Regions from separate parts of the Blautia faecicola genome, predicted to be linked through region 2. Evidence: predicted binding sites of a transcription regulator. Region 2 holds the regulator's gene; each other region holds the start of a gene.
The links. The regulator Rex, encoded in region 2, represses fermentation and respiration genes when NADH is low (regulators of the CRP and FNR family bind a similar motif). The targets are predictions, from matches to a motif close to ATTGTTAANTANTTAACAAT.
Positions count from the first base shown of each region.

Region 1: fucO (lactaldehyde reductase) is a predicted target of Rex. The motif match lies at 5,791-5,810, and genes of this name have one in related genera.
Region 3: serC (3-phosphoserine/phosphohydroxythreonine transaminase) is a predicted target of Rex. The motif match lies at 3,439-3,458, and genes of this name have one in related genera.

Region 1 covers NZ_SDKC01000001.1:2,788,427-2,796,210, reverse strand. Annotated here, with positions in the region: gene ETP43_RS12615 (GntR family transcriptional regulator) at 1-552, shown strand, start outside; gene ETP43_RS12610 (hypothetical protein) at 568-825, shown strand; gene ETP43_RS12605 (sensor domain-containing diguanylate cyclase) at 927-2,618, shown strand; gene ETP43_RS12600 (GGDEF domain-containing phosphodiesterase) at 2,608-4,524, shown strand; gene fucO (lactaldehyde reductase) at 4,587-5,735, opposite strand; gene ETP43_RS12590 (TetR/AcrR family transcriptional regulator) at 5,875-6,465, opposite strand; gene ETP43_RS12585 (AraC family transcriptional regulator) at 6,603-7,784, shown strand, end outside.
Region 2 covers NZ_SDKC01000001.1:1,761,526-1,769,309, forward strand. Annotated here, with positions in the region: gene ETP43_RS07945 (NAD(P)H-hydrate dehydratase) at 1-1,110, opposite strand, end outside; gene ETP43_RS07950 (redox-sensing transcriptional repressor Rex) at 1,223-1,876, opposite strand; gene ETP43_RS07955 (ABC-F family ATP-binding cassette domain-containing protein) at 2,028-3,935, shown strand; gene ETP43_RS07960 (S8 family peptidase) at 4,161-4,994, opposite strand; gene ETP43_RS07965 (S8 family peptidase) at 5,097-6,797, shown strand; gene ETP43_RS07970 (chorion class high-cysteine HCB protein 13) at 6,882-7,151, shown strand; gene ETP43_RS07975 (M18 family aminopeptidase) at 7,255-7,784, opposite strand, start outside.
Region 3 covers NZ_SDKC01000001.1:1,487,799-1,495,582, reverse strand. Annotated here, with positions in the region: gene glgB (1,4-alpha-glucan branching protein GlgB) at 1-897, opposite strand, end outside; gene ETP43_RS06640 (phosphoglycerate dehydrogenase) at 1,062-2,225, opposite strand; gene serC (3-phosphoserine/phosphohydroxythreonine transaminase) at 2,227-3,309, opposite strand; gene ilvB (biosynthetic-type acetolactate synthase large subunit) at 3,548-5,233, opposite strand; gene ilvD (dihydroxy-acid dehydratase) at 5,251-6,921, opposite strand; gene leuB (3-isopropylmalate dehydrogenase) at 6,958-7,784, opposite strand, start outside.

The DNA.
Region 1 (7,784 bases), 1.0 Mb from region 2:
CCGATCCGGGAAGCGCTTCGCCAGCTGGAGAACGAAGGGATTGTAGAGTATACCAGAAATGTGGGATGTTCCGTGCGGACATTTTCTTTCTGGGATTCCTATGAAGTATATCTGCTGCGTACGAACTATGAAGCTGTCAGTGTACGGCTCCTGAACGGAAAAGTACCGGAAGAGACGATACAGAAGATGGAAGAGATTCTGGAAAGCATGCGGAAAATTCCGGCGGAAGAGTTCGAGAGTGTTTTTGAATATGACAACCGTTTTCATGAACAACTCGTACTGATGTCGAAACTTCCAAGACTTGCCAAAGCATGGAAAGAGCTGTATTATGGAAATCTGCTGGCAGGATATGAGCTGGTAAGAGAAAAAGAACAGATCCTGGCACGCCAGTATGACAACCATATAGCGATTCTGAATGCCTGCAAGGAAGGTGATCCGGAGAAAATCTGCCGGGAAGTGAAAAAACACTACTGGAAGACGATTTTCCGTATGATGCAGGAACAGAAGATCGAAGATCCGAACCTGGAACAGGCATGGATGATGGCAATCTAAAGAAGGAGAAACAGCATGGAAGAATTATATCAGGCAATTGAAGAAAAGATCAAAGCTTCCGGATATCCAAGAGAAATTTCCGGGGAGCGTGTCTACGATGATATCTGTGATCAGATCGAAGGAAAAGAAAACGGAACGTATCTGGTACTTTCCAAATTTGAGGAAGATGTGATATTTGAGTATCATATCACTGTTTCTGATGATAACTTTAATCTGGGTATTCTGACGATGAAGACACCGGAAGGAGTTTTTGAGACAGATTTTGATCGCTGAGCGTATTGTCGTGAATGGGGAATACTTGTTACATATACGGATGAAAATCCCCTGAATCCAGAGATGTGATTCAGGGGATTTTTTCATATGGAGGGGGAAAGATGCAAAAATATGTGCAGAAAAAGAGAATCTTTTCGGCATGTCTGTTTCTGATATTCGTTCTGATGATTCTGGTAATCGGAAAAGGAACAGTGATGACTGGCAGAGGGGAAACTCAGCAAATCCAGAATCTGAGCGATGGATGGTATTATCTGAAAGACGGGGAAAGAACAGAAGTGACTCTTCCGACAACACTTCAGGCAGATCCGGGAACAGTACTGGAATTATATAACGATACAGTGACGGATGAGAACAGAGATATGGTTCTTCTTACCTGGGGAGCACCATATCGCCTGCAGATCCGGATGGATGGGAAAACAATTTATCAGTATCGCGAATACGGATTTAAAAGAAACCTGCAGATGGAAAGAAAACTGGAATGCCGTGTGACATTGCCGGCATTACGCAAAAGCAGTCAGCTGTGTTTTCTGTATACTGTGCCGGAAAGTGGAGTGTGTAAACTGACGCCGGTATATATGGGAAGCAGCGAAGCTATTTTCAGATTTCAGATCATGAATGCGGCTCCGGTGTTTGTGATTGTTCTGGGCATGCTGGTACTGGGCATTTTCGCAATCGGAATCTATGCGTATCTTCGCGTAAGGAAAATGACAGACAGACGGTTTGCAAGTGTGGGATTGTTTCTGCTCCTATGTGGCATCTGGTGCGTGACAGATTCTTCGCTGATGCAGTATCTGAGTCATTATTCACCGGCGGTCAATGAGATATCTTTTTATACATTTATGCTGATGAGCGTTCCGGTTATCCGGTTTGTCCGGGAGACAGAAGGAATGCAGAAGTATACAAGCATATCGGTTCTGATTGCTCTGTTTTATCTGAATGTGATTCTGCAAAGTATCTGCACCTACTGGTTCCATGTCCAGCTTATCAACATGCTGATGATCACTCATCTGCTTCTTGGGGGCGGATGCATCCTGCTGAGTGTTCTTTTATACCGGGAATACAAGGCAGTGAAAAACAGACAGATATATTCGATCCTCATAGCATTCGGTATTCTGGCCTTTGTCGGCGTGGGAACCCTGGTGTTATACTGGTTTTTCGGAATTACCGGATACGATCTGATTTTCGAAGCGGGAATTGTCATTTTTATATCGCTTCTTTTGTGGGGTCTTGGCAGGGCTATGGTGGAAAATCTGCGTTTTAGGACGGAAGCAGAGGTATATAAAAAACTGGCGCAGGAAGATCAGATGACCGGTATGAAAAACCGGTATGCCTATGAAAAAATTTTAGAGGATCTTGAAGAGGGCATCTGCAACTGGAAAAATGCAGTGATGATATTTATGGATATGAATCATCTGAAACAGATAAATGACATTTATGGACATGGAGCCGGAGATGAACTTCTGATTGGAGCAGCACAGAGTATCCAGAAAGCGTATGGAAGTCTCGGATATTGTTTTCGGATAGGAGGAGACGAGTTTTGTGCGATTCTTCCGGAAATAAAAATATCCGAGGAAGAGCTTTCCTGCAGACTGGATGCCGCGGTAGAAGAATATAATCGTTCCAATGACCAGAAACTGTCAGTAGCCCGTGGATTCAGCTGGTTACAGGACAGTCGCGGGATGAGAAAGAGTATCAGTGACTGGAAGTTCGAGGCGGATCAGAATATGTACAGCAATAAGGGCTGGTACAAAAGAGAAGAAGCACAGGAGGAAGATGTCCACTATGAGATATAATATGGATTTTTTAGTGGCAGCACTGATCTTTCTGATTGTCTTATGGCATCATTTTATGAAACAACGGCAGTATGCCGGTAACAAGACAGAAAAAACATTTCAGATTTTTATGTTGCTTGGAATCGGAGATATTATACTGGATATGGTCAGTACAGTTGTTATTGACAACAGTCGTCCGGAATTCTCCAGGATACTTTATGTGATTTTAGTACTGTTTTATTTGTGCCAGCTGCTGATTCCACCGGTTCTTTATCTGTACTCACTGGCTCTGGCAGGATGGTCAGTGGAAGAAAAATTACCAGGGGTACGTTGTCTGCTGCTTTTGCCAACCGTGGTGCTTACGGTGCTGATCATGGGTAACTTTCAGACAGGTCTTTTGTTTTCAGTCTCAGCGAACGGAGCATATATCAGAGGGCCGCTGTATCTTATGATGTATATGCAGGCTGTCTGGTATGGACTGGTGATCGGTGGGGAAAGCATCCGGAATTATCAGAAACTTGGGAAACGAAAATTTGGTGTGATCTGGGAAATTCTTTTTATTATGGTCAGCTGTGTGCTGTTGCAGGGATTTTATCAGGAAGTTCTGCTGACCGGATTTGCTATAGCACTTTGTCTGATGGTCCTGCTGCTTGCCTTTCAGAACCCGTATGTGTATACCGATAATCTGACAGGACTTTTGGATATGCAATGTTTTCAGGAGTGGACAGAAGAACAGTGCAGACGCAAACGGGAGATTTATGTGGCAGTTGTTGATCTTAGGCAGCTGAAACAGCTGAATACCATTTACGGGGTTCCATGGGCAGATTGTTTTCTGAAAAAGATAGCAGGGCAGGTATGGGAGTTTACAGAAAGTCCCTATGTTTACAGAATCAGTGGGAAAAGGATACTGATCGGAATGTACTCTTTTGAAGAATACGAAGCGGTACTGCAGAAGCTGCTGCGGTATTTTTCTCATCCGATTGCCATGGAAGGGGAAGAAATTCTGTTTTCAGCAGCAATCTGCGGAATACCATACGGGAATCAGCTTGGCAGTGAAAATCTCCTGAATTATGTAGAATATCTGACGGCATTAGTTCCGAGAACTCAGGAAACATTGCTGGTCCGGGGGGATGAATACGTGAAGCACGGATTTCTCCGGCAAAAAACAATTGAAGCATATCTTTACAGAGCGATAGAAGAAGATCTGTTTGAAGTATATTATCAGCCGGTTTATTCGATCAGGGAAAAGAGGTTTGTTACGGCAGAAGCACTCAGCCGGCTGCATCACCCCGGCCTCGGACCGATATCTCCGGAAATATTTATCCGAATTGCTGAGCAGAATGGACAAATCAATGAGATTGGCCTGCTGCAGTTCCGAAAAGTGTGCCAGATGGTTCAAAAATGTCCGGAAATCATGCAGCAGCTGAAAAATATCAAGTACAATCTTTCACCGGCCCAGCTTCTGAAGAAAGGATATGTCGGACAATTGCTGGGAATTATCCGGGAACATGGATTGGAGCCGTCGTTTTTCCAGTTTGAGATCACAGAGACTGTTGCGACAGAATACAAAGAAGAGGTGTATGAGGCGGTGGAAGTCTTTGTAAAAGATGGTATAGGCCTGTGCATGGATGACTTTGGCTCCGGATATGCCAACCTGAATGCTGTACTGAAACTGCCGTTCCAGTGTATCAAGATGGATCGCTCCATGTTAAACGGTATTCGTCAGCATAAGGTAGCAGGAGAGTTTTATCGCAACATTGTAACGATTCTCCGGCAACAGGGATATACGATCGTGGCAGAAGGAGTAGAAGAGCAGGAAGAGGTGGAACTTATGGAAGCGTGGGGCGTGGATATGATTCAGGGATATTATTTTTCCAGACCGCTCCCGGTGGAGGAATTTCTGAAAAAGATCCGGGAAGCCGGATAAATAAAAAAGAGGAAGCTCATATCGGAGACTTCCTCTTTTTTGCAGAGTTTTATAAATGTTGCTTATTTCATGATCTTACGGAACAGATCTTTCAGATCTTCCACACTTGCGTCTTTCGGGTTACCCGGTGCGCAGGCATCTGCGTGAGCGGATTCTGCAAGGAACTGCAGGTCTTCTTCTTTGACAGCTTCGAGAACAGACGGGATTCCGACATCAGCGGACAGTTTCTTGACAGCATCGATGGCTGCTTTTCTGTACTCTTCCTGTGTCATATCGTCGACACCTTTCACACCCATAGCACGTGCAATCTCACGATATTTTTCACCGGTGCATTCCTGGTTGTATTCCATAACGATCGGCAGCATCATTGCGCAGGCAACACCGTGCGGGGTATCATAAACAGCACCCAGGGTATGAGCCATGGAATGAGCGATTCCCAGACCTACGTTGGAGAATCCCATACCTGCGATATACTGACCAAGAGCCATTCCCTCACGGCCTTCTTTTGTATTTTCCACAGCACCGCGAAGAGATCTGGAGATGATCTCGATGGCTTTCAGGTGGAACATATCTGTCATTTCCCATGCAGCCTTTGTGGTGTAACCTTCGATGGCATGGGTCAGAGCATCCATACCGGTGGAAGCGGTCAGTCCTTTTGGCATGGAAGCCATCATCTCCGGATCGACAATTGCGATGATCGGCATGTCGTGTGGGTCAACGCATACGAATTTACGTTTTCTTTCCACATCGGTAACGACATAGTTGATGGTTACTTCCGCAGCAGTTCCGGCTGTGGTAGGTACAGCGATGATCGGTACGCAAGGTTTCTTAGTCGGAGCCACACCTTCGAGGCTTCTGACATCTTCAAATTCCGGGTTTGCGATGATGATACCGATGGCTTTGGAAGTATCCATGGAAGAACCTCCGCCGATAGCGATCAGATAATCAGCACCGGAATCCTTGAAGGACTGTACGCCGTGCTGTACATTTTCGATGGTTGGATTCGGTTTGATGTCGCTGTAAAGTTCATAGTCCAGACCGTTTTCTTTTAACAGGTCTGTTACTTTGGAAGTTACATTGAATTTTACCAGATCCGGGTCGGAGCATACGAACGCTTTTTTAAATCCATGTGCCTTTGCTTCATTTACGATTTCCTGAATAGCACCTGCTCCGTGATAAGAAGTCTGATTTAACATGATACGATTTGCCATAATACAAACACTCCTTTTCTCTTAGGGAATCACCGCTTTCCGGCTGTTCCGTTCTTTTGTGATTATATTAACAATGTTTTTCCGAAAAAGAAAGTTACAGAATTCGGCAAATGTAACATTTTGATGGAAAAATTTTTTTTTATTCCGTCAGAACGCCGAAAGAAGCAAAAAGATCCGCCAGTTTGGCTGGCATGGCTTCCACCATCAGGCGTGCCAGGTCTTCCGGGGAGACTGCCATGCCGGAGAGTACCCATTCGATGGTCATGGAGATCGATCCGTGGCAGTACATCTCAAGGAGAAACCGGATATCATCGGATGCCGGAGCGCCGGTCTTTAACTGGATCAGATCCTGATAAAAGCGGAAGATCAGCTGAAAATCGTGTTCCCGCAGTGAGTTCTGCCGGTCATAACGGAAGGCGGCACGGAAAAATTCTTTTTCTTCTGCGATATAGGAAAATTTTAACTGTAAACCTTCCTGCACCGTTTTTCCCTGTCCCATGTATTCAAAGGATTTGATCAGTAGTTTATCAAAGTACCAGTTGATCAGATCAAATTTGTCCATGAAGTTCCGGTAAAAGGTCTGCCTGGTCAGACCGCAGTTCTCTGTGATCTGGCGGACGGTGATTGCGTCTACCGGAGTGTGGCACATACATTCCTTCATGGATTCCGCCAGACGGTATTTTGTTTTCTCTCCCCGGGTGAGGGAAGAGGTTTCAGTTGTCAGGGGCATAATAAGTACCTGCTTTCTTTAAAGATTTCCGTACTCTCTATCATACCACAGAAAAAAGAAAACAGAAGAGGAAAATAGAATTGCGAAAGCAGGGGGAATGAGATAAAATGACTGTATGACAACGAGGGGGATGAATTATGACAGAGACATACGTTTTGAAGCAGATGGTCAGCCTGGCACACACACCGTTTCAGATTGTGAACCGGGATGGAAGTGTGGAACTGGGAGTAGGGATGAGAAATGTGGAACGGCTGTTTTACGAAAAAAATCACCAGATGATAGCGGTCGCCAGAGAGAGAGCAAGAGAATATCCGGTGATCTTTGCGGAAAAACGGCTGTTATTTGCCGTATTTCCGGAAGATCCTGTGACGGGTCAGATCCTGCTTGCGGGACCGGTGGTGTCCAGAGCTTTGTCGAGGGAGCAGCTGATCGAAGTGCGCCGGGAATGGAACATGGGAAAAACAGATTATCAGCCACCTGTAACGAGCATCAAAAAAATGGTTTCGATGATGCTTCTGCTGCACTGGCAGAGCACCGGTGTTACGATGAGCGTGGATGAATTCTGGAAAAAAAACAGGAAAAATTATCAGTCCGGGCAGGAGTTTGAACGGCGCTTATCGAGAGAGCTGTTCCAGTATCAGGAAAATGTAGGACTTCACAACCCTTATGAACAGGAACTGCGTGAGATGAACAGCATTACCAACGGAGACATGGAAGCATTGAGCCGGAGTATGTCCGAAACCTATGAGGGAGAGATCGGAATTCTGGCGAAAGATCCGCTGCGTTCAGCGAAAAATGTGGCAATCGGAAATATTACGCTGGCATCCAGAGCGGCGATCCGCGGAGGAATGAGTACAGAAAAATCGTTTTCCCTGGCAGACAGCTTCAGCCAGCAGGTGGAAGAAATCGAAAATCTTCCGGAGGTGGAGGCTTTTAAGCGGGAAATCAAGTTTACCTATGCACGCATGGTGAAAGAAGAGAAAAATAATGAGATCGTGGAGGGGGAAAATCAGGTGAATCCGCTGATCGCACAGGTCAAAGACTATGTATTTCATCATCTGCACGGGGCGATACAGGTACAGGATATTGCACAGGCGCTGCAGGTGAATCCGGATTATCTCTCGCATCTATTCAGCACCAGTGAGAATATCACGATGATTGAATATATCCGGCAGGAAAAGGTGCGAAGAGGAGAGAACCTGTTAAAATACTCCGATTACCGGGTGCAGGATATCGCGTTTTACCTCGGTTTCAGCTCCCAGAGCCATTTTGCCAGAATCTTTCAGAAGACCACAGGCATGAATCCGAATGAGTACCGG
Region 2 (7,784 bases):
TCCCATATGGGGTGTCAGGATACAGGAAGCGTCACACTGTGATTGCAGATCTTTTCGTTTTGCCAGAAGATTTAAAGCATCTGCATCCATGACTATAGGCTTGCTCTGGCGGAATGTCAATACCATTTGCAGCAAATCCTCTGCTGTTTTGGAAGTGGAAAGCCCCGGACCAATCGCAATTACATCTGCCCAGTGCATGGCTTTTTTCAGAACATCTGCAAGTTTCTCGTGCTGCATGGAGGAATCGTAAACCGAGAGCATGGCTTCCGGAAACTGCTGCTGTAAGATCGTCCGGTTGCTCTCATCGGTCAGGATACGGACCATTCCGGCACCGCTTACAAGTGCTGCTTTCGAGGAAAAATACGCGGCGCCGCTCATGTTGCGGCTGCCCGCAATCAGAAGGACTTTTCCGAAGGTTCCTTTATTACCTCCCGGATCCCGCGCGGGAAGCCAGGAAATGGCTTCTTTATCCAATGCATAAATTCCTTTGGATGCACCGTAGATTCCGACATCTTTTACCTGGACGTTACCAGCATAGACGGTTCCCGGATACAGGCTTATCCCTAGTTTGCGGTAGGCAAACGTAACGGTTTCTGCTGCCCGGACAGCGGTTCCCATAACCTGTCCCGTTCCCGCATGGATGCCGGAAGGAATATCCACCGCGAGAACCGGAACGCCGGAAGCATTGATCGCATCCACCAGAGTCTGATATTTTCCTGACAATTCCCGGGATAATCCGACGCCAAAAAGTGCATCTACGATAGTAGTATATTCAGAAAACCGGCAGTTGTTGACTATGGATACCTGATAATTTTTGGCTGCCTGCCATTGGATCTTCATCTCTTCGGTAAAAGAAGCGGGATTGCCCGCCAGATATAGATCCACCGAATACCCTGCCAGATGCAGCAGTCTTGCAACTGCCATACCATCCGCTCCGTTATTGCCGGAACCACACACAACCAGTGTTTTTTTCAGAGAAAAATGCTGTCTCAGACAATCAAATACAGCAAGTGCCGCCCGCTCCATCAAAACCAGGGACGGAATCCCCATCGTTTGGATCGTAGCCTGATCCAGCTGTTTCATCTGTTCTCCTGTTACTAAAATCTGCATAGTTATGATCTCTCCTGTCACTATCATCAAACTTGGTCCACCGGACCAATGATTGACGTGTAATGCAAAAAAGCTGCTGCCCTTTTCGGCAGCAGCCTCGCTGAAATTTTCTTTATTCCTGTAGGTGGTCTTTCTCAAAGCGGCTCAGGTTATAAGACAGCCGCATCAGACTTTCCGAAAGGTGTACATTTTCCACAATCACATCATCCGGCATGAAAAGGTTCAGGTCGGTATGTGCAAAGTTCCAGATCGCTTTTACTCCCACATCTACCAGAAGTTTCGCCATATCAAGTGCTTTTGCTTTTGGAAGAGTCAGTGTTGCAATCTCCACATGATTATTTTTTACAAATTCCGGAAGTTCATCAATCATACGAATCTCGATGCCACGCACGGAAACTCCCCGCATGACCGGGTTTACATCGAAGATTCCCACAATCTTAAATCCCTGTTTTTCAAACTGCGTATAATTGGCAAGTGCCTGACCGAGATTACCGGCACCTACGATGATCATATTGTGTGTGCGATCCAGACCCAGGATTTTCGCAATTTCCGAATGGAGATATTTTACATTATATCCGTATCCCTGCTGTCCAAATCCACCAAAATTGTTCAGATCCTGCCGGATCTGAGATGCTGTCACTTTCATCCGTCCGCTCAACTCATTGGACGAGATTCTCTCTACGCCATCTTCCATCAGTTCTCCCAGATAACGATAATATCGGGGGAGCCGTTTGATGACTGCTCTTGATATATCTTTTTCCTCCACACTGCTTTCCTCCTGCATCATATTAGTTTTATTATAGTTAAGTGTGAAAAGTTTGTCAAATAATCTTAGGGATTTTGTTGCGATTTTCTTGCGAATTTTCCTCATTCATGTATAATATTCGGTAGACTTGTGAAATTTAAGGAGGTTTTTCATGATTTTATCATGTCAGAATATCAATAAATCATTCGTAACCGATGATATTTTACAGGATGTGTCCTTTCATCTGGAAGAGCGGGAAAAGGCAGCACTGATTGGACCGAACGGAGCCGGTAAGTCCACCCTGTTAAAAATTATCATGCAGGAAATACCGGCAGATTCCGGTGAGGTAGTTATTGCCAAAGGGAAAACGCTCGGTTATCTGGCACAGCATCAGGAAGTCAGCGGGGATAATACCATCTACGAGGAACTGCTTTCTGTCAAACAATATCTGCTCGATATGGAAGAAAAGATCCGTACGATGGAACAGCAGATGAAGACGCTGACCGGCCGGGAACTGGATGAACTGCTCTCTTCCTACTCCCGTCTGACCCATCAGTTCGAACTGGAAGGCGGATATGCCTGCCGCAGTGAGGTTGTGGGGGTATTAAAAGGTCTTGGCTTTGAGGAAGAGGATTTTTCCAGAAAGATCGGTACGTTATCCGGTGGTCAGAAGACCCGTGTGGCGCTCGGCCGCCTGCTGTTATCCAATCCGGATATCATTCTTCTTGACGAGCCGACCAACCACCTGGATATGGACTCGATCGCATGGCTGGAGACATATCTCATTAACTATAAAGGAGCTGTATTTATTGTCTCCCATGACCGGTATTTTCTGGATCGTGTCGTGACGAAGGTGGTTGAGATCGACCGGGGACACGTTCGTACCTTTATGGGTAATTATTCTGCATATGCGGAGAAAAAAGCGATGATCCGTGATGCGGAATACAAAGCATGGATGAATCAACAGCAGGAAATCAAGCATCAGGAAGAAGTTATCGCAAAGTTAAAATCTTTTAACCGCGAAAAATCAATCAAACGTGCGGAGAGCCGCGAAAAGATGCTGGATAAGATCGAAGTGCTGGATAAACCGGTGGAAGAAAATACGGAGATGCATCTGGAACTGACACCGCGAGTGGTCAGTGGAAATGATGTATTGACGGTAAAAGATCTGGCGAAAGCATTTCCACAGCAGGATCTCTTCTCAGGCGTAGATTTCTCGATAAAACGCGGAGAACGGGTTGCAATCATCGGTGCCAACGGAACCGGTAAAACAACGATCCTCAAGATTTTAAATGGTCTTGTGGAGCCGGATGCGGGAGAAATCGAACTGGGAAGCAAAGTACAGATCGGTTACTACGATCAGGAACACCATGTACTCCATATGGAAAAAACAATTTTTGAGGAGATTTCGGATGAGTACCCGTATCTGACCAATACAGAGATCCGCAATGTGCTGGCAGCGTTCTTATTTACCGGGGATGATGTATTTAAACTGATCAGTGCCCTGAGCGGTGGGGAACGTGGTCGTGTATCCCTGGCGAAGCTGATGCTTTCGGAAGCAAACTTCCTGATCCTCGACGAGCCGACCAACCACCTGGATATCGTATCGAAGGAAATTCTGGAGCAGGCGCTCAACCGCTACACCGGAACGGTTCTGTATGTGTCCCACGACCGTTATTTTATTAACCAGACCGCAACCCGGATCCTGGAGCTTACGAACCAGGCGATGGTTAATTACATCGGTAATTATGACTATTATCTGGAGAAAAAAGAAGAACTGACACAGATCTATGCGCCGAAGGAGGATGAGGCTGTCGCAGATGCATCCGTTTCTGCCACCAAACTCGACTGGAAACAGCAGAAAGAGGAACAGGCGAGACTTCGAAAACGGGAAAATGATCTGAAAAAGACGGAAGCCGAGATCGAAAAACTTGAAACCAGAGACAGCGAGATCGACGAGGAAATGGCGCAGCCGGAAGTCGCCGTCAATGTGGCGGAATGTGTACGGCTTTCGAAAGAAAAAGCGGAAATCGCAGAAAAATTGGAAGAACTGTATGCGAAATGGGAAGAACTGGCGTAGACAGCCCGGAGGCTGCCAATCCGTCAGACATATAGTAAGACGAATAATCATCATTTAACTACAATAAAAGTCCGTGAGAAACCAATAGTAATCGGTTTTCACGGACTTTTTCTATCTTATATCACACAACTTCAAGATGCTGAGACTCTGAGGCTGCATGAAGTTGCGGCAGAGATTGTATCCTGAAAAACATGGTCGTAGCTGCTTTTCTCTTCTGCATTTCGTTTAGAGCGTGAGAAGCTTTCGGATATCCAGTTTTCCCCACCCCTGCCGGTTTCTCGGATATCCGAGGTCGATGCAGGATTCCCGTAACAGCATCTTCACTTCCACGTTCGTAAGAAGCGGATCTTTCTGCAACAGTAAAGCGATCGCACCCGAGACCTTTGGTGTGGACATCGAGGTTCCGCTTTTGATCGCATAACTGTTCCTTTTATTGGCACAGGAGATCACATCGGCGCCCGGAGCGACAAGATCCGGTTTACAGACACATTCTGCCGTCGGACCTGCACCGGAGACGGAACTGATCCGGTCAAGCATATCACTCGCTCCGACGGTGATCACTTTCTTACTGCTTCCCGGAGCTGTGACACTGCCATATGCGGGTCCCATATTTCCTGCCGCGGTTACCACCACAAATCCCTGATCCCATGCCTGTTCTACTGCTTTTACCAGCCGTGTGGCGGCTTTTGAATCTTTTGCTGCAGCGCCCACAGAAATATTGATAATACGGATCCCGTAGCGCTTCTGATTGGCTGAGATCCATTGCAGGGCCCGTAAAACGTCCTGTAATCTTCCGTTTCCCCGTTTATCAAGGATCTTTGCAGCAATCAGGTGGCAGCCGGGCGCAATACCCCGATAATGCCGTTCACAGGCACTTCCGTCCCCTGCAAGAATCCCCGCCACATGAGTTCCGTGCCCGGAGTCATCATAAGGGTAAGGACGGCGTCCAAGAAAATCCTGAAATCCCCGGATCCGATCTCCAAAATCCGCGTGAGGGTACAGTCCGGTATCGAGGATCGCAACACCGATACCGGTTCCCGTCCATGTATTTGCATGCATAGAAAATCTGGCCTTTTTTCTATGTTATGATACCAGGGTCAAAAGGTTAGAAGGAAAGAGAAAACAGGGCATATAGTAGAAAAAAAGACTAACAGGTATACTATGACGCAGCAACAGGAAGATATTTATGCAAATGACAGGATGGATCTGATCATCCCCTACGGAAAGATCGGGGAAGTATACTATCAGCAGATCATCGCTCCGTATACGCCTACGATACTGAACGACCAGTTTGCAGTGATCCATGTACCAATGCGTTCGAATGCGATTCTGGGAAATATTCAGTTTGTGTACAGTCTGGTTCCGAATCTGTATGTTCCGTTAGACACAACCAGTCTGGAAGTCAGCGGAATCCTTCAGACGCAGAACCAGCCGGGATTACAACTTCATGGAGCAAATATATTACTTGGGTTTGTGGATACGGGGATCAACTACACACACCCTGCTTTTTTAACTGCAACCGGTCAAACACGGATCGTGGAAATCTGGGATCAGACACTGCCCTCTCCCGCCGGGGACGGTCCTTTCGGGTACGGGACGGTCTATACGGCAGAACAGATTCAGGAAGCACTCGGGCGGGAGGATCCACTCTCACTTGTTCCGGTCAGTGATCCGCAGGGACACGGAACCTTTGTGACCGGGGTAGCGGCAGGAAGCGAAAATCGGCAGCAGGAATTTATCGGGGCAGCCGATGAGGCACAGATTGCGGTGGTAAAACTGAAAGAGGCAAAACAGCCATTACAGGATTTTTATTTTTATTCCGGCGAAGGACCGGTGTATCAGGAAAATGATATTATGGCGGGAATCCAGTACCTTGTAGAACTGGCAGACCGTCTACAGTTGCCGCTGGTGTTGTGCCTGGCGCTGGGAAGTAATCAGGGGGATCATATGGGATATACCCCGCTCGATATCAGCTTGCAGAACCTTGGCACGGTTCCGGGAATCGCCAGTGTCACCGCAGCGGGGAATGAAGCAGGCAAAGCACACCATTATTTTGGAAGCATTACGGGCAACACGGAATCAGCCTCCGTGGAAATCCTGGTTCCGGACGGATGCAAAGGATTCTTTGTGGAACTGTGGTGCTTCCCGCCGGAACTTTTTTCTGTCGGTTTCCGCTCTCCCTCCGGCGAGGTCATCCCGCGTGTACCTGCAAGACTGGGACAGATGCAGAGTATTCCCTTTTTTCTCGACCGCACGCGCATTGAACTGTATTATGAGGTGGTGCAGAGCACTTCCGGCAGCCAGCTGATCTTTCTTCGGTTTGTGGCTCCCACACCGGGTATCTGGACGATCCAGGTCTATGCATCCGGGAATTCCAGAAGCGAATTCCATCTGTGGCTTCCCATCAGTGGGTTTATCTCCACGAATGTTACATTCCTTACGCCGGATTCTTACACAACCATCACAGCCCCAGGCAATTCGGTGTATGTGATCACAGCGGGCGCTTACGACGCCTACAGCAAAAGCATCTATCTAAACTCCAGCCGTGGTTATACAAGAAATCTGCAGGTAAAACCGGATCTTTGTGCCCCGGGGGTGAATGTAACCGGTCCCGGAGCCAGAGATCGTTATATACAGCGGGACGGAACGAGTGCCGCTGCTGCCTTGACAGCAGGAAGTTGTGCCCTTCTGATGGAATGGGGACGGAATCTGCCGGTTCCCCGGTATCTATCGACCTACGAGATGAAGAATCTCCTGATCCGCGGAGCGGCGAGAAATCAGGATCTGTTCTATCCCAACCGGGAATGGGGCTATGGAACACTGGATGTTTATCAGGTGTTCCGTGCGATCTCCACCACATAAAAAAATTTCCGGTAATTTCGTAACCATCTGCCTGTCCGTTCCATAAGATGAAGTGTAATCAATCCTAAACGGAGGAATACTTCAATGAGTGATATCACTGCTACAAACTGCGGATGCGACAACGGTTGCAACAACGGCTGTAATAACGGATGCAACAATGGTTGCAACGGAACCGGACTGTTTAATCTCTGGGGCGGCAACGGAAGCTGCAGCTGCATCCTTTGGGTTCTGATCCTTCTGGCATGCTGCGGAAACAATGACGGATGTGGATGCGGAAATGACAACAGCTGCTGCCTGATCCTGCTGATCCTTCTGTTCTGCGGCGGATGTGGAAACGGAAACGGCTGCTTCTGATGACCGAATTCTCAAAACGATAAAAAAGGCAGGTGCATGGCAATTTGATGCACCTGCCTTTTGGCAGTATAAACATAATTATATATGTATACAATACGCTTATTTACATATGTTCAATCGTATATCTTCCGTATCCGTCCTCGCAGATCGAGCTTTCAAAGAAATATGCCGCTGCGCGGATCAAATACCCGGTATCCTCGCTTCCGGCTGTCTCGTAAGGCGAATGCATGGCGAGCTGCGGAAGTCCGATATCTACGGTATTTAACGCCACCTGCGTGTTGGAGATATTGCCGAGGGTAGAACCTCCCGCCATATCCGAACGGTTTAAGAAGGTCTGATACGGAACCTCTGCCCGCTTGCAGATCTCCTGGAAAATACCGGCTGCCACGCCGTCGGTGGTATACTTCTGGTTGGCACTGTATTTGATCACAATACCACCGTTCATATACGGACGGTTGGTCGGACACGCTTTTTCCGCGTAATTCGGATGTACGGCATGTGCGTTATCCGCGGAGATCATAAAGCTGTTCGCCAGATATCTGCGGTATGCGGCAGGGGATTTACCCATTGCCTCACAGATGCGAACCAGCGTGTCATACAGCAGAGTAGACGCGGCTCCCTGCTTGCTGGAAC
Region 3 (7,784 bases), 270 kb from region 2:
CGGATGTTCCATAATCGGCATCAGTTCTACATGGGTATACCCCATCTCTTTGACATATGCCACGATCATCGGTGCCAGTTCCCGGTAATTGTAAAATTCTCTTCCGTCTTCCGGTTTCTTCCAGGATCCCAGATGCATCTCATAGACAAACATCGGTGCATCCTCGGTCTGGATCTTTTTCCGGTCTTTCATCCAGGTCTGGTCTTTCCAGGTATATCCGTTCAGCTCTGCCACGATCGATGCCGTTGCCGGACGAAGTTCCGCCTGGTTTGCATACGGATCGGCTTTCAGATAGATCAGACCATCCTTTAATTTCAGTTCGTATTTGTACAGGGAGCCTACCGGAATCTGCGGGATAAACAGCTCATAGATTCCCGATACGGAAAGCCGCTGCATCTGGTACACTCTGCCGTCCCAGTGGTTAAAATCGCCAACCACGCTGACACGTGATGCATTCGGTGCCCAGACTGCAAAATACACGCCGTCCACACCGTTGACAGTCATCGGATGCGCACCCAGTTTTTCGTAAATATCATAGCAGATGCCATTGATAAACTTCTGTTCTTCCTCCAGTGTAATCTGACAGGGAAATGCATACGCATCATAACATTCTGTCTGCTCTCCCTCTTTTTCCACCAAATAAGTATACTCCGGAATTTTTCTTCCGTTCAGTAATACGGCAAAATATCCCGCATCGTCTTCTTTGCTCATCAGGTATTCTTTGCCGTCTTTTGTTGTCTTCACCGTTACTTTGTCCGCTCCCGGAAAAAAGCACTGTACCAGCACCCCATCACCGGTCACATGTGGTCCGAGGATTTCTCTCGGTGCGTATTCTTCGGAATATACCACCGCTTCAATCTCCGGCCAGTCCATCAATTCATATAATTTATCAGACATAAACCCCTACCTCCTGCTTTTTTTCTCATATATTATATCTATCATACCATTTTCATACTCGAATTACAATCGTAAGAAGAAGTAAATAGAATACTATATTACACAAAAAGAGAATCGTCCAGCCTCTCGGATGTAACGACTCTCCTCTCTATATTATTTTCTATTTATTTTACGATTCTGACTTTCAGAACGCCCTTGATCTCGTCTAATTTATCGATGATCTCCTGCGTTGCCGGGGTTTCCAGGTCGATCAGGGTGTATGCGTAATCCCCTTTACTCTTGTTTGTCATATCGGAGATGTTCATGCCTGCGCCACCGAGAACGGTTGCGAACTGGCTGATCATATTAACTACGTTTCTGTGGTTGATGGCGATTCTTCCGGCTGCACTACAGATGCCCATATCACAGTTCGGATAGTTCACGGAATTATGGATATTACCATTTTCCAGATAAGCTCTCAGTTCTTTGACTGCCATGCATGCACAGTTGTCCTCGGATTCTGCTGTGGATGCGCCCAGATGCGGTGTTACCAGTGTATTTTTTGCACCTGCAACGGTCGGATTTGCAAAATCTGTAACATATTTTTTCACTTTTCCTGCTTCCAGTGCTTCTACCAGAGCAGTTTCATCCACCAGAAGGTCTCTGGAGAAATTTAACAGAACCACACCGTCTTTCATCATGGCGATACTGTCTTTGCTGATCATGCCCTTTGTGCTGTCAAGAAGCGGCACATGCAAGGTGATGTAATCACACTCTTTGAAAATATCTTCTACGTTAGCAATATGTTTGATCTCTCTGGAAAGCTTCCATGCAGTGTCTACGGATATATATGGATCGTATCCGTATACTTCCATGCCAAGATAAATAGCGGTATTGGCTACCATGGCTCCGATGGCTCCCAGACCGATGACACCGAGTTTCTTTCCTTTGATCTCGCAGCCGGCAAACTGTTTTTTCTGTTTCTCTGCCAGTTTTCCGACATTTTCGTTATCTTTTTCCTGTTTTACCCATTCTACACCGCCTACGATATCACGGGAAGCAAGGAGCATACCGGCGATCACCATTTCTTTGACACCGTTTGCATTGGCTCCCGGTGTGTTGAATACGACGATACCTTGTTCTGCACAGTCTTTTAACGGAATGTTGTTGACACCTGCTCCGGCACGGGCAATTGCCTGAATGTTTTCCGGTAATTTCATCTCATGCATCGAAGCACTTCTTACCAGGATCGCATCGGCTTTTTCTATTTCTTCTGTTTTTATGTAATCATTTGTAAATCCATCCAGTCCCACCTTGGAAATTGGATTCAGGCATTGATACTGAAACATCTTACAGATTCTCCTTCTCGAATTTTTTCATGAACTCTACTAATTTTTCCACGCCTTCGATCGGCATTGCGTTGTAAATACTTGCACGCATACCGCCAACGGTTCTGTGTCCCTTCAGATTCTCCAGACCTGCTTCTTTTGCTTCTTTTACGAATTTTGCATCCAGGTCAGGATCTCCGGTTACGAAAGGAACGTTCATCAGAGAACGGGAAGCTTTTTCTACAGTTCCCTTGAACAGTTTACTTTCATCCAGATAATCATACAGGATCTTGGCTTTCTTTTCGTTGCGCTCTTTCATTGCTTCCAGACCGCCCTGTTTTTTCAGCCACTTGAACACTTTACCACAGATGTAGATGCAGTAGCAGTTCGGTGTATTATAAAGAGAATTTGCATCAGCATGTGTTTTATATTTCATCATGGTCGGAGTTCCCGGCAATACATCGTCTGTGATCAGGTCATCTCTTACGATTGCAATGACCATGCCGGCCGGTCCGATATTTTTCTGTACACCACCGTAAATGATTGCATATTTACTTACATCTACCGGTTCAGACAGGAAACAGGAAGAAACATCTGCCACCAGATCTTTTCCTTTGGTATTTGGCAGTTCTTTGAATTTTGTTCCATAGATCGTATTATTCTCACAGATATATACATAATCTGCATCTTCGCTGATCGGAAGATCGGAACAGTCCGGGATATAAGAGAATGTCTTGTCTTCGGAAGTGGCAATCTTGTTTGCTTTTCCGTATTTCTGTGCTTCCTGCCATGCCTTCTTTGCCCACTGACCGGTTACGATATAATCGGCAACCTTGTTTTTCATCAGGTTCATCGGGATCATGGCAAACTGCAGAGATGCTCCGCCCTGAAGGAATAACACTTTATAGTTATCCGGGATGTGCATCAGGTCTCTCAGATCTTTTTCTGCTTCCTGAATAATCTGATCAAAAGCTTTGGAACGGTGACTCATCTCCATCACAGACATTCCTGTACCCTTGTAATCTAACATTTCTGCCTGTGCTTCTTTCAGCACTTCTTCCGGCAGTACAGCAGGACCCGCTGAAAAATTGTAAACTCTACTCACCTTAGTTTCCTCCTCTTTCTCACATTTTCATAACTGTTCCGTACCTTCGCGTATACCGGCTGAACAGTTATCCTTTTTCTTCTTTCCCGTCAACACTTTAGCGTGCTAACATATGAAACACTATACACCTCTGACAAATTATTGTCAATATCAAAATTCTGTTAAATATATTTTTATAGCAATAAAGCAAACCAGATATATATTTTTAATGTATCAGGTTTGCTTTATTTATTAATTCCTATTTTTCTTTCTTCGCAAGATCCTCTGCATCAAAGACTTCCTCGATTGGAGCTCCTGCAGGAACCATCGGGAATACTTTATCATCACAGTCGATCTGGCAGTCCAGCACAACGGTTGTGTTCAGTGCGATTGCTTTTTCGATCGCCGGACCCACCTCTTCTTTTTTGGTCACACGGATGCCAACTGCACCCATGGATTCTGCAAATTTTACGAAATCTACTTTATCATCCAGAATCGTACTGGAATAACGATGATCGTAGAACAGTGTCTGCCACTGGCGTACCATACCCAGTACATGGTTGTTAATAACGATCTCAATAAGCGGCAGGTTATTTCTTGCTGCCGTAGCAACTTCGTTCATGTTCATACGGAAGCATCCATCGCCTGCGACATTGACTACCACTTTGTCCGGGCATCCGAATTTGGCACCGATTGCTGCACCAAGACCGTAACCCATGGTTCCCAGTCCGCCGGAAGTGAGCAGAGTACGCGGTTCTTTGTATTTGTAATACTGGGCAGCCCACATCTGATGCTGTCCCACATCGGTAACGACGATCGCATCACCTTTTGTCACACGATACAGTTCTTCGATGACATACGGTCCGGTCAGACCTTCCTGGTTATATTTCAGCGGATATTTTGCTTTCATATCTTCCACTTCTTTCACCCAGGCATCGTGATTCTTCGGATGGATCTTTTTGTTTAATTCTTTTAATACTTCTTTAACATCGCCGATGATACTGCAGTCTACTTTAATGTTTTTGTTGATCTCTGCGGCATCCACATCGATCTGGATGATCTTTGCATTCTGTGCAAATTTTGCAGTGTTACCGGTTACTCGGTCAGAAAAACGTGCTCCCACAGTGATCAGGAGATCACACTTTGTCACACCCAGGTTGGATGTTTTGGTTCCGTGCATACCAAGCATACCGGTATACAGTTCGTCTTCTCCGGAAAATGCGCCTTTTCCCATCAGGGAATCCGTTACCGGAGAATTAATGGTGTGTGCAAATTTGCGCAGTTCTTCTGCCGCTCCGGAAGTGATCGCACCACCGCCCACGAAAATGAATGGTTTTTCTGCCTCACTGATCAGTTTTGCTGCCTGATCCAGGTCAGATTCCAGCATCTCGGCAGTATACGGAGCGATCGGTGTCGGCTCCTGATAAGTATATTCTGTAACAGCTGCTGTCACATCTTTTGTCACATCCACAAGTACCGGACCCGGTCTTCCGCTCTGTGCAATGGTAAATGCACGTCGGATCGCAGGTGCAAGGTCATGGATATCTTTTACGATCATACTATATTTGGTGATCGGCATAACAACGCCGGCGATATCAATCTCCTGGAAGCTGTCACGTCCGAGAAGTCCTGTTGCCACGTTAGCTGTGATCGCTACCATCGGGATAGAATCCATATGGGCTGTCGCGATACCGGTTACCAGATTGGTTGCTCCCGGACCGGAGGTTGCCATACATACACCTACTCTTCCGGTAGCACGGGCATATCCGTCAGCAGCATGGGAAGCACCCTGCTCATGAGATGTGAGTACATGGTGGATCTCATCGCTGTGTTTATATAAAGCATCATAGACATTCAGAATCGTTCCTCCCGGATATCCGAATACGGTGTCTACGCCCTGTTCTTTCAGGCATTCAATAATAATTTCTGATCCTGTAAGCTGCATCAGTCTTTCCTCCTAAATTATTTCTTCGGTACTTCGAGAATGGCACCACGGTTACCGCTGGTTACCATAGCTGCATAACGTGCCAGATATCCGGTCGTTACTTTCGGCTCACGCGGCTGCCAGTTTGCTTTTCTCTTTGCCAGTTCCTCGTCAGATACCAGCAGTTCCAGACTGGTTTCCGGAATATTAATACGGATCATGTCGCCTTCTTCTACCAGTGCGATTGGTCCGCCTACGGCTGCTTCCGGTGATACGTGTCCGATAGAAGCTCCTCTGGATGCTCCGGAGAATCGTCCGTCTGTGATCAGTGCTACGGAAGATCCCAGTCCCATACCTGCGATTGCGGAAGTCGGGTTCAGCATTTCTCTCATGCCGGGACCACCTTTTGGTCCTTCGTAACGGATCACAACAACATCACCCGCAACAATTTTTCCGCCTTTGATGGCTGCAATCGCATCTTCTTCGCATTCAAATACACGAGCCGGTCCTTCGTGTACCATCATTTCTTCGCAGACAGCACTGCGTTTTACAACACCACCGTCTGGTGCCAGATTACCTGTCAGAACAGCAAGTCCTCCGGTCTGGCTGTATGGATTGTCTAACGGTCGGATAACTTCCGGATTCCGGTTAACGCAGTTTGCAATATTTTCTCCTACTGTTTTTCCGGTTACTGTCATGCAATCCAGATTCAGCAGATTTTTCTTTGATAATTCATTCATGACAGCATACACACCGCCTGCTTCGTTCAGGTCTTCCATGTAAGTCGGTCCTGCCGGTGCCAGATGGCACAGGTTTGGTGTTTTAGCACTTACTTCATTTGCCAGAGTGATATCGAAGTCAAATCCGATTTCATGTGCGATTGCCGGCAGATGCAGCATACTGTTAGTAGAACATCCCAGTGCCATATCTACAGTCAGTGCATTCATGACTGCTTCTTTTGTCATGATATCTCTCGGACGGATATTCTTTCTGTACATTTCCATAACCTGCATGCCGGCATGTTTTGCCAGTTTGATACGTTCGGAATATACAGCCGGGATGGTTCCGTTTCCACGAAGCCCCATACCCAGTACCTCGGTCAGACAGTTCATACTGTTAGCTGTATACATACCGGAACAGGAACCGCAGGTCGGGCATACTTTATTTTCAAATTCTTCCACATCGTCTTCTGTCATAGTTCCGGCTGCGTAGGATCCTACTGCCTCGAACATACTGGACAGGCTTCGTTTCTGACCGTGTACATGACCTGCAAGCATCGGACCACCGCTGACAAATACAGTTGGTACGTTCAGTCTGGCTGCTGCCATCAGAAGTCCCGGTACATTTTTATCACAGTTTGGCACCATAACCAGTGCATCGAACTGATGGGCCATCGCCATCGCTTCTGTGGAATCAGCGATCAGGTCACGGGTTACCAGGGAATATTTCATTCCGATATGTCCCATGGCGATACCGTCACAGACCGCAATCGCCGGAAACATGATCGGCGTACCGCCTGCCATGGCAACTCCCTGTTTTACTGCATTAACGATTTTATCCAGATTCATATGACCGGGAACGATCTCGTTATAAGAGCTTACGATACCGACTAACGGTCTCTCCATCTCTTCTTTTGTCATTCCCAGTGCGTTAAACAGGGACCGGTGAGGTGCCTGCTGCATTCCAGTTTTTACTGCATCACTTCTCATATTCGTTACGCTTCCTTTCTGTTTTCCCATTCAGTTTTAGTGAATCCGTTCTGCGATCAGGTCACCCATCTGTACGGTTCCTACCTGTGTGCATCCTTCAGACATAATATCTCCGGTACGGTATCCTTCTTTTAAGACTGCCTGAACAGCTGTTTCCACTGCATCTGCTTCTTTGTCCAGATTCAGGGAATAACGAAGTAACATTGCTGCGGACAGAATAGTTGCGATCGGGTTTGCAATTCCCTTTCCTGCGATGTCCGGTGCAGAACCGTGGCTTGGCTCATACAGTCCAAAGCTTGTCTCGTTCAGACTTGCGGAGGAAAGCATACCGATGGATCCGGTTACCATACTTGCCTCATCGGAAAGGATGTCTCCGAACATATTCTCTGTCAGAATGACATCAAACTGACCCGGGTTATGTACCAGCTGCATCGCACAGTTGTCTACAAGCATATGTTCCAGGGTTACTTCCGGATAGTCTTTTGCTACTTCTTCTACGATTTTTCTCCACAGACGAGAGGAATCCAGTACGTTTGCTTTGTCTACGCTTGTTACTTTCTTTCTTCTCTTCATCGCGATCTCAAATGCTTTGACAGCGATTCTTCTGATTTCTTTTTCATTATAAGACAGGGTATCCACAGCTGTCATCACGCCATCCTGTTCTTCGGTCTTTCTTTCTCCGAAGTAAAGACCTCCGGTCAGTTCTCTGACGATGATCATGTCAAATCCGTCACCGATCCGATCTTCTTTTAACGGGCATGCAGCTTTCAGTTCATCATACAGGTATGCCGGACGAAGGTTTGCGAACAGATTCAGAGCTTTACGGATCGCCAGAAGCCCTGCTTCCGGGCGTTTGGATGGCT